4 regions of the Pseudomonas nanhaiensis genome follow, and region 2 is predicted to be linked to each of the others. Evidence: predicted binding sites of a transcription regulator. Region 2 holds the regulator's gene; each other region holds the start of a gene.
What was found. Region 2 encodes FliA, which starts transcription of late flagellar genes. Its sites were predicted from a motif close to CTAAAGTTTNNNNNNNNNNNGCCGNTAA; they were not measured.

Region 1 (4,525 bases), 230 kb from region 2:
TGAAACCGCCGCATTCCACATCCACGACCACCGGCAGGAAGCCACGGAAGCGATAGGCGATGGGCGTCTTGTGGCTGGACGGCGCAGGGGCGCCCTCGAGCTCGTCTTGATCGTTTTCGCTATCGTAGTCAAATTCGCTCACGGGCGATCCCTTGCTGCAGACGAGTGTTACACCACTCGCCAGTTGATGGTTTCCCCGGCGCGCAACGGGATGACCATGTGGTCTCCGAAGGGTAGCTGATCCGGGGCGGTCCAGCTTTCACGTACCAGGGTGATGGTATCGGTATTGCGCGGCAGACCGTAGTAGTCAGGCCCGTTGAAGCTGGCAAAGGCTTCCAGCTTCTCCAGCACGCCGAGCGAGTCGAAGGCTTCGGCATACAGCTCAATGGCCGCGTAAGCGGTGTAGCAACCGGCGCAGCCGCAGGCGGCTTCCTTTGCGTGGCGCGCGTGGGGCGCCGAATCGGTCCCCAGGAAGAACTTGTTCGAGCCGGAGATCACCGCGTCGCACAGTGCCTGTTGATGACGCTGGCGCTTGAGGATCGGCAGGCAATAGAAATGCGGGCGCACGCCGCCGGCGAGCAGGTGATTGCGGTTGTAGAGCAGGTGGTGCGCGGTGATGGTCGCGCCGATCCGGTCGGATGCGCCCATGACGAACTCGGCCGCATCGGCAGTGGTGATGTGCTCGAACACTACCCGCAGGGTCGGGAAGCGCTCGACCAGCTTGATCAGCTGCTGATCGATGAAGGCTTTCTCGCGGTCGAAGATGTCGACTTCGGCGTGGGTCACTTCACCATGCACCAGTAGCGGCATGCCGACCTCGGCCATGGCTTCCAGCGCCGGGTAGATATGTTCGAGCGCGGTGACGCCCGAGTCCGAATTCGTCGTGGCGCCGGCGGGGTAGAGCTTGGCTGCGATGGCCTGGCCGTTCCGGTACGCGCTGCGGATGATCTCAGGGCTGGTCTGATTGGTCAGGTACAGCACCATCAAAGGCTGGAAGGTCGAGCCGGCCGGGCGGGCAGCTTCGATGCGCTCGCGGTAGCCCTGCGCCTGATCGCCGTCACGCACCGGCGGAACCAGGTTGGGCATGATGATCGCTCTGGAAAACACGCGCGCCGCATCGTTCACCGTATGGCGCAGCACGTCGCCGTCGCGCAGGTGAATATGCCAGTCATCGGGGCGGATGAGAGTCAGGCGATCGGTCATCGGGGGGATTCCAGACGGTTGCAATGCCGGCAATGCTACCGGAATCGCCTCGGCTTTCACACCGGCGGCGGGGTAAAGTTTTCGCCACTGCAGCCGACTTAAGCTCCAATAGCACTTCACTCGCCGGAGCCGATTGTGACCCGATTGTTGTCCCTGATCCTGCTCGCGCTGGCCGTGCCCGCGCAGGCCACGACCTTCCAGACGCGCATGGAAGAGGTCAAGTGGTCGGTCGACGGGGACCAGTTCGAGTGTCGCCTGAGTCAGGCCGTGACCGGGTATGGCGAGGCCGTGTTCGTCCGACGGGCGGGTGAAAGGCCGACGTTCAAGCTGAAAGCCTGGAGCAATCTGATGCAGCCTGGCCAGGCGCAGTTGTATAACGATGCGCCGGCCTGGCGTAGCGATCGCCGCGCCCATCTGCTCGGGCGTGCAACCGTCAAGGATGGACCGGTTCCGCTTGAGGTGCCGTATCAGCAGGCCGGGCAGATGCTCGCCGGGCTGGCTGACGGCATGTCGCCGACCATCCAGCGGGCGGCCTGGGCCAGCACCTCGGATTCGATTCGGGTGGTGGTGTCCAGCGTCGGGTACAAACAGGCCTGGAGCGAGTTTCAGAACTGCATCAGCGGCCTGCTACCAATGAACCTGGACCAAATCTCCCGCAGGCCGATCAGCTTCGGTAGCGGGGGAGCCAGGCTCGACGCCGACGCCAGATCGTTCCTCGACACGGCGCTGGCTTACCTCGAGGCCGATCCTGAGCTCAAGGCCATCCAGCTGGACGCGCACTCGGACAACGTCGGCGACCGCCTGACCAATCGCGAGCTGTCCCGCCAGCGCGCCCTGAGCGTCAAGGCATACCTGACGGAAAAGGGTGTGCCCGAGGAAGACATCACCATGCGCTTCCATGGTGACCGCTACCCGGTAGCGAACAACGCCACCGCCGAAGGCCGCGCCAAGAACCGCCGGGTGACCCTGCGCCTGGAAAGGCCCTGACCGACCCCGCCAGTCGCCGCGAGTCGTGCCTCCTACAACACATCTAGCGCTGGCGTGACCTGTGTTTGTGTAGGAGCGGGCATGACCGCGAAGCAGAATTCGCTGAACCTCTCCGCGCCCAGGTGCGCTCCTAAGATGCACTCTGCTGTCTTTTTATGTGGGAGCGGACCTGGCCGCGACGAAGAATGCGCCGACCTCGCTATCGCGCCCACTACACGCAGCCCGGTTTTCCAGCCTCCAGCTTTTAGCTTTTAGCTTTTAGCTTTTAGCTTCAGCTTGCGGCTTGGAGCTTGGGTCCAAACTGCCCGTCCCCTGTCATTCACCGCCTCCCGACGCTAGAATGGCCTCCTTTGGCCGGCGCGTGCGCGACGGCGGGGCGAATCTTCAAGGGAGCGCGTAATGTCTGATGTGAAAAAAGTCGTCCTGGCTTACTCCGGTGGCCTGGATACGTCGGTAATCCTCAAGTGGCTGCAGGACACCCACAACTGCGAGGTGGTTACCTTCACGGCTGACCTGGGGCAGGGCGAGGAAGTCGAGCCGGCCCGCGCCAAGGCGAAAGCCATGGGCGTCAAGGAAATCTACATCGATGACCTGCGCGAAGAATTCGTCCGCGACTTCGTATTCCCGATGTTCCGCGCCAATACCGTATATGAAGGCGAATACCTGCTGGGTACGTCCATCGCCCGCCCACTGATCGCCAAGCGCCTGATCGAAATCGCCAACGAGACCGGCGCCGACGCCATCTCCCATGGCGCCACCGGCAAGGGCAACGACCAGGTTCGCTTCGAGCTCGGCGCCTACGCGCTCAAGCCCGGCGTCAAGGTGATCGCCCCCTGGCGCGAATGGGATCTGCTCTCGCGTGAAAAACTGATGGACTACTCCGAAAAGCACGCCATTCCGATCGAGCGCCACGGCAAGAAGAAGTCGCCGTACTCGATGGACGCCAACCTGCTGCACATCTCCTATGAAGGCGGCGTGCTGGAAGACACCTGGACCGAGCACGAAGAGGACATGTGGCGCTGGACCAAGTCGCCGGAAGCCGCGCCCGACACTCCGACCTACATCGAGCTCTCCTACCGCAACGGCGACATCGTCGCCATCGACGGCAAGGACATGAGCCCGGCCGAAATCCTGGCCTACCTGAACAAGGTCGGCGGCGAGAACGGCATCGGCCGTCTGGACATCGTCGAGAACCGCTTCGTCGGCATGAAGTCCCGCGGCTGCTACGAAACCCCCGGCGGCACCATCATGCTGAAGGGTCACCGGGCCATCGAGTCGATCTGTCTTGACCGCGAAGTCGCGCACCTGAAAGACAGCCTGATGCCCAAGTACGCCGAGCTGATCTACAACGGCTTCTGGTGGAGCCCGGAGCGCGTCATGCTGCAGCAGATGATCGATGCATCGCAGGCCAATGTGAACGGTGTGGTGCGGTTGAAGCTCTATAAGGGCAACGTCATCGTTGCTGGCCGCAAGTCGGACGATTCGTTGTTCGATGCCAATATCGCGACCTTCGAAGACGATGCTGGCGCGTACGATCAGGCTGATGCTGGCGGCTTCATCAAGCTCAACGCCTTGCGTATGCGTATCGCTGCAGGCAAGGGTCGCAAGCTGCTCTAAAGCCGGTAAAAACCGCTGAAGGCGGTAGGCTGAAAGACCAACCCGTGCGGTATCACGGCCTGTTCTTGTAGGAGCGCACCTGGGCGCGAAGGGGTTTCGCGGATTCTTCTTCGCGGCCAGGTCCGCTCCTACGCGGTTGTGCGTGGCGCGGACTGGTGTGTGTAGGGCCTGGGCACGAAGAGGTTTGGTGCATTCTTCTTCGCGGCCAGGTCCGCTCCTACATGGCTTGTGCCTGGCGCGGAATGGTGTATGTAGGAGCGCGCCTGGGCGCGAAGGGGTCTCGCGGATTCTTCTTCGCGGCCAGGTCCGCTCCTGCAGGGCTTGTGCCTGGCGCGGACTGGTGTGTGTAGGAGCGCACCTGGGCGCGAAGGGGTTCGGCAGGTTCTTCTTCGCGGTCATTCTGGGCAGCCCCGACCGCACCTACGGGCCTGGATTTTGCATTTATCTGGCAGGCGACCGGTCTGCTGCAAACGGGGGAAACACCATGCGCATCCTTCACACCATGCTGCGAGTCGGCAATCTCGAGAAGTCCATTGCCTTCTACACCGAAGTCCTGGGCATGACGCTGCTGCGCCGCAAGGACTACCCCGAGGGTCGCTTTACCCTGGCCTTCGTTGGCTACGGTAACGAGGCCGAGAACAGCGTGCTCGAGCTGACCCACAACTGGGACACCGACCACTACGATCTCGGCGCCGGCTACGGCCACATCGCCATCGAG
Region 2 (4,525 bases):
GACAACACGCGGGAAGCGGCCGAAGACTTTCTTGATCGGCTGCATGCGGGTCTTCATGACCGATGTCTGCAGATCGGCGGTGACCACGTCCAGGTTGCTCACCGCCTTGTTCAGTTCTTCATCACCGCTGGCTACGCCGAGACGCACCAGGCGGTTACGGACCAGCACCAGCTCGCCGACCATGTTCATGATCTCGTCGAGCCGGGCGGTATCTACCCGAACGGTGGTTTCGGCAGCATTGGCGTCGGCAGCCGGCGCGGGCGCAGCAGCCTTCGCCGGTGCGGCCTGAGTCTCGGTTTTCAGGGCCTCGGGCCTGGATACGGCCTTGGGCGCTGGCTTCGGTGCGGCCTTGGCCGGCGCCACACTTGCTTTCGGCTCGGCAGCATCTGATTTACCTGGTGCAGCGCCAGCGCCGTGCAGCTGATCGAGCAGTGCTTCGAACTCGTCATCGCTAATGTGATCGTCGACGCCGCTTCGCTCCACCGCCGGCTCGGCACCGGAGGCTGCAGAGGCCGCGGGCGCAACGCCGGGCGCCAGACCATTGCCATGCAACTGGTCAAGCAGCGCTTCGAATTCGTCGTCGGTGATGTTTTCGTCCGAGCCGGCTGCCACCGGAGCGGCTGGTTGGGATGGCTTGGGCGCTTCAGCTACGACAGGGGGCTTGCCGGCACCGTGGAGCTGATCCAGCAGTGCTTCGAATTCTTCATCGGTGATCTCGTCGCCGGCACCGGCTGCAGCAGCTGGCGGCTCTGCCGTCGCTGCGGGAGCTGGCGCGTCGCCGCCGTGCAAGGCATCAAGCAGCTGCTCGAACTCGTCATCGGTTATATCGCCGTCTGCGTCGTCCGCAGTGGCACCGGCCATCTCGAGTTCCGGCGCGGGGGTGGTGACGGCAGCGACCGCAGGTTGGACCGCAGCCACTTCTTCACCAGCGGGGTGAGCCAGCACGGCAAGCGCCGCGAGCAGTTGCGGATCGGCCGGCGTAGGGTCTTCGCCCTCACGGACCTGGGCAAACATGCCATTGACTGCATCGAGGGCCTGCAGCACCACATCCATCAGCTCGGAGGTGACCTTCCGCTCACCCTTGCGCAGGATGTCGAAGACGTTCTCGGCGATATGGCAGCAGCCGACCAGAGCATCGAGCTGAAGAAACCCTGCACCGCCCTTGACGGTATGGAAGCCGCGGAAGATGGCGTTGAGCAGATCCATGTCCTCGGGACGGTTCTCCAGCTCCACCAACTGCTCGGACAATAATTCGAGGATCTCTCCGGCTTCCACCAGGAAGTCCTGGAGGATCTCTTCATCCGCGTCGAAACTCATGCACCCACTCCCCTAGAAGCCAAGGCTGGACAGAAGATCATCAACTTCGTCTTGTCCAGAAACCACGTCTTCTCTTTTATCGGCATGAATCTGCGGACCTTCACCCCTGTCCGAGGTTTTTTTCTCTTCGCGTCGTGAATCGTTGTGATCGATCCCCGCCAGGCGATCGACCTGACCGGCCATGCGCACCAGATTGACCAGGCTTTCCTCGACATCATGAACCAGCGCGGTTACACGCTTGATCACCTGACCGGTAAGATCCTGATAATCCTGGGCGATGAGGATGTCATTCAGATGCCCGGAGACCTGGGCGCTGGATCTCTCGGTCTTCTCGAGGAAGTCGCCCATGCGCTTGTACAGGTCGCGAAACTCGGTAGCGGCCATTTCCCGTCGCTGCAGACGCTCCCAGTCTGCCCTGAGCGCCGAGGCTTCCTGGCCCATGTCGGAAACGATGGGCGCGCTGCTCTCGACCAGATCCATGGTCCGGTTGGCGGCCTTGTCGGTCAGCTTGACTACGTAATCGAGACGGTCGGAGGCGTCGGAAATCTTCGATACCTCGTTGCTGTCGCCGAGTGCGTGCGACGTGTCGATCTGGAAGTTGACGATGGCGTTGTGCAGCGCGCGGGTCAGCTGCCCGACCTCGTGATACAGGCCGCGGTCGCGCGCCTGATTGATCGCGTGAATGACGAGAACCGCTTCGCCGAACTGGCCCTTCTCGAGGTACTCGACCAGTTGCCGTGCGTTGTCCTTGAGGGAGTGTTCGAATTCCTGAGCAGTCGCCTGGCCGGGATCCTTGCTTAAAGCCATAACCTGTACCCCGGATTACTTAGCCTGGACGCGCTCGAAAATCTTCTCGATCTTTTCTTTCAGCGCCTGCGCGGTGAACGGCTTGACCACATAGCCATTGACCCCGGCCTGAGCGGCCTCGATGATCTGATCGCGCTTGGCTTCAGCGGTGACCATCAGCACCGGCAGGTGCTTGAGACGCTCATCGGCGCGCACGGCGCGCAGCAGGTCGATCCCGCTCATGCCAGGCATGTTCCAGTCTGTAACGAGAAAATCGAAGCTGCCGCTCTGCAGCATCGGCAACGCCGTATTGCCATCATCGGCTTCCGCCGTGTTGGTGAACCCCAGGTCGCGCAGCAGATTCTTGATAATACGTCTCATCGTCGAAAAATCATCAACGATGAGAATCTTCATGTTCTTGTCCAAGTCGACCTCCGTACAAACCAGGGAAAGTGCAGGTTCGCACTCGCTAATCAGATGCTAATGGCCTTGCCAGCCTTGTCGTTGTTGCGGTGCTGGCTACCCGGGCATTGTCCGGATGCTGGCGATAAAATCAATCGTTGCGCCAATCGGCCAGGCGCGCCCGCAAACGCGCCGCACACTGACTGTGCAACTGGCTTACACGGGACTCACTGACGCCGAGGACGGCGCCAATTTCCTTGAGATTCAGTTCTTCGTCGTAATACAGCGACAGCAGCAGCTTCTCACGCTCCGGCAGGCCGTCGATCGCGTCGACCAGCGCCGAGCGAAACCGCTCGTCCTGCAAGCCGCCGTAGGGTTCATGATCACCGTGCGCGTCGGCATCGCCACCGGACTCGAGCAGATCCTCGAAGCTGAACAGTTTGCTGCCGGCCGTGTCGTTGAGAATCGAGTAGTAATCCTCGAGGCTCATATTGAGTTCGGCAGCGATCTCGTGATCTTTAGCGTCGCGGCCCAAACGGCCTTCGACATTACGCATCGCCTCACTGACCATGCGCGTATTGCGGTGGACCGAACGCGGGGCCCAATCGCCCTTGCGCACCTCATCGAGCATGGCACCACGGATGCGGATACCGGCGTAGGTTTCGAAACTGGCGCCCTTGCCGTGATCGAACTTGCGGGAGGCTTCCAGTAGGCCGATCATGCCGGCCTGCATCAGGTCCTCGACCTGAACGCTGGACGGCAGCCGGCCCAGCAGATGATAGGCAATGCGCTTGACCAGTGGCGCGAATTGCTCAACGAGGCGGTCCTGTGATTCGGCAGAACTTTGGGCGCGGGTATACATGCGTACTCCACTGGCCGATGCGTTCATAGCCCCGACCCTGTCTGCTGCACCAGACGTTCGACGAAAAACTCGAGGTGCCCGCGTGGGTTGGCAGGCAGGGGCCAGGAATCCACTTTCTGCGCAATGCCACGAATGGCAATGGAAGCCTTGCTGCGCGGGAAGGCGTCATACACTGCCCGCTGCTTCTGTACTGCCTTGCGCACCGCTTCATCGAAAGGCACTGCACCGACATATTGCAGTGCAACGTCAAGGAAACGGTCTGTCACCTTGGTGAGTTTAGCAAACACCGTGCGACCTTCCTGCGGCGTGCTCACCATATTTGCGAGCACGCGGAAACGGGTCATGCCGTGATCCCGATTCAGCAGCTTGATCAGTGCGTAGGCGTCGGTGATCGACGTGGGCTCATCACATACCACGACCAGCACTTCCTGCGCCGCACGTACGAAGCTGACCACCGAATCGCCGATTCCTGCAGCGGTGTCGACAATCAGCACATCAAGGTTGTCGCCGATGTCGCTGAACGCCTGAATCAGGCCGGCGTGCTGCTGCGGATTGAGATTGACCATCTTCGCCGCACCGGAGGCTGCCGGCACGATGCGGATGCCACCCGGACCGGCGATCAGTACATCTCGCAGATCACAGGTGCCTTCCAGCACGTCGGCAAGCGTCGCCTTGGGCTTGATACCGAGCAGCACGTCGACGTTGGCCAGGCCAAGGTCGGCGTCAAGCAGCACCACGCGCCGCCCAAGCTCAGCCAGAGCGAGGCTGAGATTGACCGAAACGTTGGTTTTGCCGATCCCGCCCTTGCCGCCGGTGACCGCGATAACCTGAACCGGATGTTTGCTGGCCATCTATGTCGATTACCTTGTCTTAGAATTCGTTAGCTTGCCCGCTGGGTATGCAATATACCCGCAAACACGTCGGCCATGGCCTGATCTGCCGGGGCTTCGTTGCCTGCCAGACTGACCGCCCGGCTGACCAGCTGATGACCCACAGCCTTGTTTATATCGTCCGGAATGCGCTGGCCATCTGCCAGATAGGCTACCGGCAAACCCTGCTCCATAGCCAGCCCCAGAGACTCGCCAAGGGTAGCCGCTTCGTCGACCTTGGTCAGGATGCAGCCGGACAGACCGCAAGCACGGTAGTTGTGAAACGCTG
Region 3 (4,525 bases), 1.2 Mb from region 2:
TCGACCTGTCCGGTAGAAGTCTGCTCTTCCACACCTGCAGAAACTTCGGTTTCTTCCTTGTTCTCCGATCCGCAGGCCGCCAGGGCCAAGGCTGCTACACCGATACAACTATTACGCCAGTTCATGGAACGCTCCCTTTGCATTGTTCTGGATAACTCTTATAACCATAACATAGGACCCTGATATGTCCACGCCGTGCAAAAACTAACTCCATGGGTTATGGTCACAAAGAAACGAGACGGCGCGCTTTTGCCCTTGTGTGACCCGCGCGCCGCGGAAAGTATTCATTCGCTCGTATAGAAGTCGTCTGAGTGCAACTACGACTGCCAAGGGGATCGACGAATGCCCGAGCCTGCCGACCGATCGGCCAGCAACTCGTTCAAGGCATCACTGCAGAAAGGACTGGGCGTACTCGATCGCGCAGCCGAGCGCATCGAGGAGATCATCCTCGGTGGAACCGTTCTGTTTCTTTCGGGCTTGCTGATCGTGCATGTGCTCGGAAGGCAGCTCCTGGGCACCGGTGTGACCGGCCAGGTCGAACTCACCCGCATGAGCATGGTCATCATGACGTTCGCCGGGCTTGGTTACGGTGTACGCAAGGCGCGCCATATCTCGATGTCAGCCTTCTACGATCAGCTCCGTGGCCGTCCGCGCAAGCTGCTGCTGATGTTCATCCATATCACCACCGGCGCGCTGATGTTTTATCTGGCCTGGCACGCCTGGGATTATGTAAGCGCAATCCAGAGCCGTGGGCGCCTCTCCTCTGCCCTGCAGATACCTCTGTGGATTCCCTATCTTGCCGCGCCGATCGGTTTTGCCCTGGCGGGCATCCAGTACTGGCTGACCGTCGCACGCAACCTCATGTCGAAGGACACCTACAGGTCGTTCTCGGAAAAAGAGCGGTACGACGATGTACCCGACACCTCAAGCGTCTGAGACACCGGCCTGCCTATGCTGACTATTACCTTCATCACCATGTTCGTGCTGCTGGCGCTGGGCTTTCCGATGATGGTGCCCCTGCTCGCCGCATCGCTGATGCTGTTGTTCCTCGTGCTGGACATGAACAACGTCGGGCTATTGATGGGGCAGATGATCAGCGGCGTGCGCTCGTGGGCCCTGGCCGCAGTGCCCCTGTTCATCTTCGCCGCCGACCTGATGACGCGCGGGCACACTGCGAACCGGTTGCTGGACCTCGTTCAGAGCTTCGTTGGGCACCTGCGCGGGGGGCTGCCCATCACCACCGCCGCCAGCTGCACCCTGTTCGGCGCCGTCTCAGGCTCAACCCAGGCCACCGTGGTGGCGATGGGCGGGCCGATGCGCCCAAAACTTCTTGAAAAGGGCTATTCGGACTCGTTCACCCTTGCACTGATCATCAACGCCAGCGACATTGCGCTGCTGATCCCGCCTAGTATCGGCATGATCATCTACGGCGTTGTGTCGGGGGCGTCCATCGGGGATCTGTTCATCGCCGGCATCCTTCCCGGCTTCCTGCTGCTCGTGTTGTTCTCCATCTATTGCTGGATCGGCTCGATTCGCATGGGCATCGAGCCGGAGCCCCGCGCCAACTGGTCGGCGCGCTGGACCGCAGCGAAAAAGGCAATACTTCCCCTCGGGTTTCCGGTTGTCGTAGTGGGCGGCATATACGGTGGTTTCTTCAGCCCCACGGAAGCGGCAGCGATTGCCGTATTGTATGCACTGGTACTGGAGATCGTTATCCTGCGCGCGGTCAAGCTGCGCGAGCTCTGGGACGTCGCGCTCTCCACCGGGCTGATTACAGCGGTTGTATTCATTCTCGTGGCCGCAGGCACCGCGTTTACCTACGTCATTTCGTTTGCCGGCATCCCCCAGGCCATTCTCGACCCGGTAATTGCCACGATCGGAGACAATCCGACCATGGTGCTGGGCCTGATTGCCATTTCCTTCTTTATAGGTTGCATGTTCGTTGACCCGATCGTGGTCATCCTGATTCTCACGCCGCTGTTCATGCCGGCGGTCAACGCGGCGGGCCTCGATCCGGTCCATGTCGGCGTCATTGTCACGCTTCAAGCGGCGATTGGCTCAGCGACACCACCCTTCGGATGCGACATCTTCACCGCGATGGCGGTATTTCGCAGACCGTACTTCGACGTGATCAGAGGCACGCCGCCGTTCATTCTGATTCTGCTGTGTGCCACCGTGATCCTGATCCTGTTTCCGCAGATCTCCCTCTGGCTGCCCTCCCTGGCCAATTGATCGATTATCCGCACGCGCCAGTTAAGCGCACAAAATGGCCGAAAAAGCCTATAGGGATTTATGGGTCGCTGCCGATAACCTTGTTAAGGGATGTTGAATCCGGCAATCCCGCATCAGCTAACAAGACCTATAACGACAGCTGTTTAGTCCCAGGCGCATCGAGGGTAGACATGAACACCAAGGAAGATTCGGTTAAGCCATCAGGCGCATCGGCAGGCGAGGCTGTTCCGTCGGGAGCAGTCTGGACGGCGTTGTTGCTATGCCAGCTTTTCTTCATCGCCAGTCTGCTGTGGCTAGCCAGCGGTCCGCTGATGTGGCTTGCCGTCTGCCTGGCCCCCGTCACAGTGTTGCTTGCTGTCAAGACCAGGCCCGGCAAGGCTGGAAGCGCCTCGCTCGAGCAGCGATTGGCCAATGCCAATGGTGCTCAGATCGATCTGCGGGTGCGCAGTGCAGGCGAGCCTGGCCGGGACGACAGCGTCTCGCTGTTCGACAGACTCAACGACCGCTTGCGCGAGGTCATGCTCGAACTGCAGAACAACAGCTTGCGTACCGCACTGGCTTCGGCGACCAGCCGGTTGCTGGCGGAGCAGGCAGCGCGGGACGCGACCCAGCAGCAGCAGCTCTCCGAATTGATCTTCCACGCCAGCGAGCAGACCACCACCGCACTGCAGGACATTTCCGCCCGAGCCAGTGGCGTGACGGCGGTGAATGCTCGCAATCTGGAAGTCGCTCGTCAGTCCAAGGTGCAGATGGGTGACGCGCGGCAGAAAATGCAGTTGATCAGCTCGGCGATGGAAGGCTTCAAGGACAACGTCAACGCGCTGAACGCCACGTCGGGCAAGATTCGCGAGATCCTCACCACCGTGCAGGACTTTTCCGCTCAGACCAATATGCTGGCGCTCAACGCCGCCATCGAAGCGGCACGCGCCGGTGAACAGGGCCGCGGCTTTGCGGTCGTGGCCGATGAAGTGCGCAATCTCTCGTTCAAGGTCGGAAGCGCCGCGGACCAGATCAGCGGCCTGATGGAGCAGATGACCAAGGCGATGGCCGGCGCCGAGCAGCAGACCCGCGGCATGATCGAGCAGACCGAGTCTACCGGGGTCGCCGTCAGCAGCGCAGCCGACCAGTTCGACGCCATGGTCGAAGACTTTCAGGGCGCCAACGACGACCTGCTGATGGTCAGCGCTGCGCTCGAAGAGCTTACAGCTACAAACGCGGAGACATTCCGCCACGGTGGAGAAATCCGTGAACTGAGCATTACCATCAGCAAGCACATGGAACAGACCTTCACCCAGGCTGACGCACTGCGGGACAACACCAATCTGACGCTGCGCTCGCTGGCTGGCTTCCGGCTGGGCGAAGGACAAATGGAAGCAGTCACCGAGCTGTTGATGTCGCGCCGGGCCGAGCTGGAAAGCCGGCTCAACGACATCGCAGCGAGCGGGGTGGACCTGTTCGACCAGCGCTACACAGCCATCCCCAACACCAACCCGCCCAAACATGACGTCAGCTGGGCCGACCCGTTCATCAAGCGCATCCGTCCGCTACTCGACGAGTGGGACAAGGGCGGCAAGGACGGCATCGTCTACATGGCGGCAGTCAACGAAAAGGGCTACCTCGCAACCAGCCGCAGCGCATCCTCGCAACCGCCCACTGGCGATCCGAAGGTGGACGCCGCGCGCAGCAACTACAAGCGATTTGCAGTCAGCAACCAGAACGACCTGCGCATCATGTCCAGCTGCACCTATCTGAACTTGGGCACGTTCGTGATGCCGGGGTCCACGGTGATCGTATTCGTACTGTATGTGCCGATCGTGGTGAAAGGACGGCGCTGGGGAACCATGTCCGCTGCGGTGTTGCCGGCGGCTCTGGGTCTCTAATCCATCTGGGTGCAGCAGAAGCGAACGGCGGCGCAAGCCGCCTGTTCCATCAGATCCTGCTGGGTCCGCCCGCTCGCCTTGAGCGGTTTGAAATCATGATCGCCGCTATCGAGCCACTCGATGCGCAGTTGCGATGCAAGTACATACTCACTCACCTCTTCCGGCCGACCCAGGGGATCTCGCGTTCCCTGCAGGATCAGGGTGGGCGTGGCAATATCTCGCAGATGCTCGACGCGCGTCTTCTCGGGTTTGCCCGGCGGGTGAAACGGATAGCCGAAGCATACAAGGCCCAGGGCCCCGAGCTCATCGGCAAGCATGCTCGCCACCCTGCCGCCCATGGATTTGCCTGCGAGCACCAGCGGTCCGGTCAGCCGCCCAGCCGCTTCGCGGTAGGCGTCGAGTAGCTGCGGCAT
Region 4 (4,525 bases), 120 kb from region 2:
AGCGTCTCGGGCTCGTCTTCATGGAGGACCGCAAGGGCGTAGGCGCCGTGGATTTCGCCCAGCGTCTGGCGGAATGCCTCAAGCAGATCCTTGCTTTGCTCGTAGTGATGGGCGAGCAGGTGGGCGACCACTTCGGTGTCGGTTTCGGAGGTGAAAACGTAGCCCAGGTCCTTGAGCTTCTTTCTTAGCGGTGCGTGGTTTTCGATGATGCCGTTGTGGACAACGGCCAACCTGTTGGACACGTGCGGATGTGCATTGTGCTCGGCGGGCTTGCCGTGGGTCGCCCAGCGCGTATGGGCGATGCCCATGTGACCCAGCGCCGGTGTTTCGCTCAGGCTCTTTTCCAGCTCGATGACCTTGCCGACTGCCCGGACTCGCTGAATGCCCTTGCCCTGCGCCAGGACGGCTACCCCGGCCGAATCATAGCCGCGGTATTCGAGGCGTCGCAGGCCTTCGATCAGGATGGGAGTGATATTACGCTGGGCGATGGCGCCGACGATTCCGCACATGGGGTGTCCTTGTTGCGATCTGCAAAAGGACGGAGTTTAGCACCGCGCCAAAGTGCCCGGTAGGTTCATGCAGTCTGGCGACGGTGTCAGTCAATGGTGAGAGAGCCGTTCTCGGCGCGATTGGGTGCGAAGGGCGAGTCCGCTATCGCGGCGGGGCCGCCGCTCCCACATCCCGGCTCCCGCAGCCTCTCCCGATTATCGCTTGGCGAAGCGCTCTACCAGCGCAGCCTGCTGTCCGGCAGTCGCGGCGAGTTCTGCGCCGAGCGTTGCGCTTCGGGAGGCTTGAGTCGCGGTGCTGTCCGACAGGCTGGCGATGTTGACCACATTGCGATTGATCTCATCGGCGACGGCGGTCTGCTCTTCCGACGCAGCGGCGATCTGGCCAGTCATCTCGTTGATGCGTTCGATGGCGTTGCGAATGCCGTCCAGCGCCTCGTCAGCGTCGATGACCCGGCTTACGCCCAGTTCGGCCTGTTCGTGACCGGCATGCATGGTCGATACCGCTTTCGCCGCGGCGCCCTGTAGGTTTTCGATCAGCTTGTGGATCTGTTCAGTCGAACTGGCGGTCCGGCTGGCCAATGCGCGCACCTCATCAGCCACTACGGCAAAGCCGCGCCCCTGTTCGCCGGCACGGGCCGCTTCAATCGCTGCGTTCAAGGCCAGCAGGTTGGTCTGTTCCGCGATCCCCCGGATAACGTCGACGACGCTGCCGATCTCCCGTGCATCGACAGACAGCTGGTTGGAGACGGTGGCCGCCGAGCGCACCGACGCGGAAAGCACTTCGATGGCGTCGCGCGCCTGGGTGGCCACCTGCTTGCCGCGGTCGGCAAGGGTGTTGGCATCGCGGGTAGCGTCCGCAGTGCGCTGCACATTGCTCGATACTTCCTGGGTGGCGGCAGCCATCTGGTTGATCGCCGTAGCGACCATATCGGTCTCCTGGCGCTGCCGCGACAGGCCGTCGCTGCTGGCACGTGCCAGCTTGCTGGACTCCTCGGCCTGCACCCGCAAACCGTCCGTACTGTCCATGACACGCGTCAGGCACGTGCGCAGACGGGCCTGCTGGCTGTGCATGGCCATCTCCAGCTGACCGAGGACGCCGCGGTGAGGCGTATACATGGTCGCCAGCAGCGGATCGACAATGGCATTGTCAGCGGCGCTGATGGCGCGTTGCAACCGTTGATCGTTGAGTCGCTTGTACACCCAGGCCGCTGGTATGCCGGCAGCGCAAGCCAGTCCCGCACCCAGGCCGCCAAGTCCCAGCGTCAGTCCGCCACCGACCGCGGCCAGGGTAATACCGAAGGCGGCCGGCAGCATGACACCAGCCCAGTCGGTTGTTCGCGGGGCGCGGCCCTGATTGAGTCTGCTGTAAAGCGCCTCGGCCCGCTCGACCTGGGCAGGGGTCGTGCGCACCCGTACCGATTCATAGCCGGTCACCTGGCCGTTCTCCCAGACCGGGGTGGCAAATGCGTTCACCCAGTAGTGATCGCCATTCTTGCAACGGTTCTTGACGATACCCATCCAGCTGCGCCCGTTTTTCAGGTCGTTCCACATATGCGCGAACACCGCAGATGGGGTATCCGGATGGCGTACCAGATTGTGCGGGCTGCCGATCAACTCCTCTCGCGTGAAGCCGCTTATATCGACGAAGGCATCATTGCAGTAGACGATCTGACCCTTCAGATTGGTCGCTGATATCAAACGTTGATCGGCATTGAACATCCGTTCACGCTGGGTGATGGGCTGGTTGTTGCGCATTTTAATACTGTCCTGGGAAGAAAGCGTGAGCGGTGGGAGACGTTTTGTTGTCTATGCTCACTGTATCGCCGAAACAGGCGCGGTCTTTAGCCCCATGGGACTAAAGTTTTAGTGAGCTGTTTGGCAGTTTTAACCGATCCGGCGCGAGCCGTCGGCTGACCAGAGAGGAGAGTTGAGGATGTCCCAAGGCAACAGTCTGGATACGCTGAGCACGCTGCAGGTAGGAGACAAGACCTACCACTACCATTCCCTGCCGAAGGCAGCCGAGAAACTCGGCAGTATCGACCGGCTACCCGTTTCATTGAAGGTTCTGCTGGAGAATCTGCTGCGCCATGAAGATGGCGTGACCGTGACCCGCGACGACATCCAGGCGATGGCCGACTGGCTGAAGATGCGCTCATCGGACCGGGAGATTCAGTATCGTCCTGCGCGGGTGCTGATGCAGGACTTCACCGGCGTGCCTGCAGTGGTCGACCTGGCTGCCATGCGCGACGCCATGGCCAAGGCCGGTGGCGATCCTCAGCGGATCAACCCATTGTCGCCGGTGGATCTGGTGATCGACCATTCGGTGATGGTCGACCGCTTCGGCTACGACGACGCCTATCAGGACAACGTCGACATCGAGATGAAACGCAACGGGGAGCGCTACGAGTTTCTGCGCTGGGGCCAGAAGGCGTTCAACAACTTCCGCGTCGTGCCGCCGGGGACCGGCATCTGCCACCAGGTCAATCTGGAGTATCTGTCCCAGAGCGTGTGGGCGTCTGAAGTGGACGGCAAGACCTGGGCTTATCCGGACACGCTCGTCGGTACCGATTCGCACACCACCATGGTCAATGGGCTCGGTGTGCTGGGTTGGGGGGTCGGCGGCATCGAGGCCGAGGCAGCGATGCTCGGCCAGCCGGTGTCCATGCTGATTCCGGAAGTGATCGGTTTCAAGATGACCGGCAAGCTGCCCGAAGGCGTGACCGCAACCGATCTGGTGCTGACGGTAACCCAGATGCTGCGGGCGAAGGGCGTCGTCGGCAAGTTCGTCGAGTTCTACGGCGACGGTCTGGCCGATCTGCCCCTGGCGGATCGCGCGACCATCGGCAATATGGCGCCCGAGTACGGTGCTACCTGCGGCTTCTTCCCGATTGACGAGATTTCGCTCGGTTACCTGCGCATGACCGGCCGCCCGGACGAGGTTATCGAACGTGTCGAAGCCTACTGCAAGGCGCAGGGGATGTGGCGCGAGAAAGGCATGGAACCGGAGTTCACCGACACGCTCGAGCTGGATTTGAGCGAGGTCGAGGTCAGCCTGGCCGGGCCGCGCCGCCCCCAGGATCGCGTATCGCTTGGCCGTGTCAGCAAGGCCTTCCAGGAGTTGATGGATCTGCAGCCGGCACCGCGCGACAAGGTCGAGATGCTCGAACACGGAGAAGGCACCCAGCGCGGCGAAGCACGCATCAGCATGGACGGCGAGGAGTTCACGCTCGAGCACGGCGCCGTGGTCATTGCCGCTATCACCTCCTGCACCAACACCTCGAACCCGAATGTCATGATGGCTGCCGGTCTGGTGGCGAAGAAGGCTGCCGAACTGGGCCTGCAGCGCAAGCCGTGGGTCAAGTCATCGCTCGCGCCCGGCTCCAAGGTCGTTACCGACTACCTGGAGAAGGCCGGGCTGACCGAGTATCTCGACAGGCTCGGCTTCAACCTGGTCGGCTACGGTTGCACCACCTGCATCGGCAACTCCGGGCCGCTGCCGGACGAAATCGCCAGGGCCATCGTCGATCATGACCTGGCGGTATCTTCGGTGCTGTCGGGCAACCGCAACTTTGAAGGCCGTGTGCATCCGCAGGTGCGCGCCAACTGGCTGGCGTCGCCGCCTTTGGTCGTAGCTTACGCATTGGCGGGCAATACGCGGATGAACCTGTTGGCCGAGCCGCTCGGGCATGACCAGAACAACCGGCCGGTCTTCCTCAAGGATATCTGGCCGAGCAATGCAGAGATTGCCGAGGCGGTGGCGAACGTCGATGGCAGCATGTTCCGCAAGCGCTACGCAGACGTATTCAGCGGTGACGAGCACTGGCAGTCGATCCGCGTGACCGAAAGCGACACCTACGCCTGGAACAGCGAGTCGAGCTACGTCCAGAATCCACCGTACTTCGAGACCATCGATCAGCCGCTGCAACCGCTCAAGCCGATTCAGGGCGCCCGGGTGTTGGCCGTGTTCGGCGACTCGATCACCACCGATCACATTTCACCGGCCGGCAATATCAAGG

Region 1: the regulator FliA is predicted to act here: its motif matches at 1,276-1,303, upstream of KEM63_RS06255 (flagellar protein MotY).
Region 3: the regulator FliA is predicted to act here: its motif matches at 2,283-2,310, upstream of KEM63_RS10755 (methyl-accepting chemotaxis protein).
Region 4: the regulator FliA is predicted to act here: its motif matches at 2,327-2,354, upstream of KEM63_RS05825 (methyl-accepting chemotaxis protein).

The regions. Positions count from the first base shown of each region.
Region 1 covers NZ_CP073751.1:1,389,550-1,394,074, forward strand. Annotated here, with positions in the region: gene rnt (ribonuclease T) at 1-142, opposite strand, end outside; gene pyrC (dihydroorotase) at 169-1,203, opposite strand; gene KEM63_RS06255 (flagellar protein MotY) at 1,339-2,190, shown strand; partial or broken gene KEM63_RS06260 (argininosuccinate synthase) at 2,581-3,807, shown strand; gene gloA (lactoylglutathione lyase) at 4,292-4,525, shown strand, end outside.
Region 2 covers NZ_CP073751.1:1,162,428-1,166,952, reverse strand. Annotated here, with positions in the region: gene KEM63_RS05310 (chemotaxis protein CheA) at 1-1,317, opposite strand, end outside; gene KEM63_RS05305 (protein phosphatase CheZ) at 1,330-2,124, opposite strand; gene KEM63_RS05300 (chemotaxis response regulator CheY) at 2,140-2,517, opposite strand; gene KEM63_RS05295 (RNA polymerase sigma factor FliA) at 2,657-3,394, opposite strand; gene fleN (flagellar synthesis regulator FleN) at 3,391-4,218, opposite strand; gene flhF (flagellar biosynthesis GTPase FlhF) at 4,248-4,525, opposite strand, start outside.
Region 3 covers NZ_CP073751.1:2,382,385-2,386,909, forward strand. Annotated here, with positions in the region: gene dctP (TRAP transporter substrate-binding protein DctP) at 1-125, opposite strand, end outside; gene KEM63_RS10745 (TRAP transporter small permease) at 343-936, shown strand; gene KEM63_RS10750 (TRAP transporter large permease) at 952-2,232, shown strand; gene KEM63_RS10755 (methyl-accepting chemotaxis protein) at 2,403-4,112, shown strand; gene KEM63_RS10760 (alpha/beta family hydrolase) at 4,109-4,525, opposite strand, start outside.
Region 4 covers NZ_CP073751.1:1,286,242-1,290,766, forward strand. Annotated here, with positions in the region: gene glmS (glutamine--fructose-6-phosphate transaminase (isomerizing)) at 1-509, opposite strand, end outside; gene KEM63_RS05825 (methyl-accepting chemotaxis protein) at 705-2,264, opposite strand; gene acnA (aconitate hydratase AcnA) at 2,443-4,525, shown strand, end outside.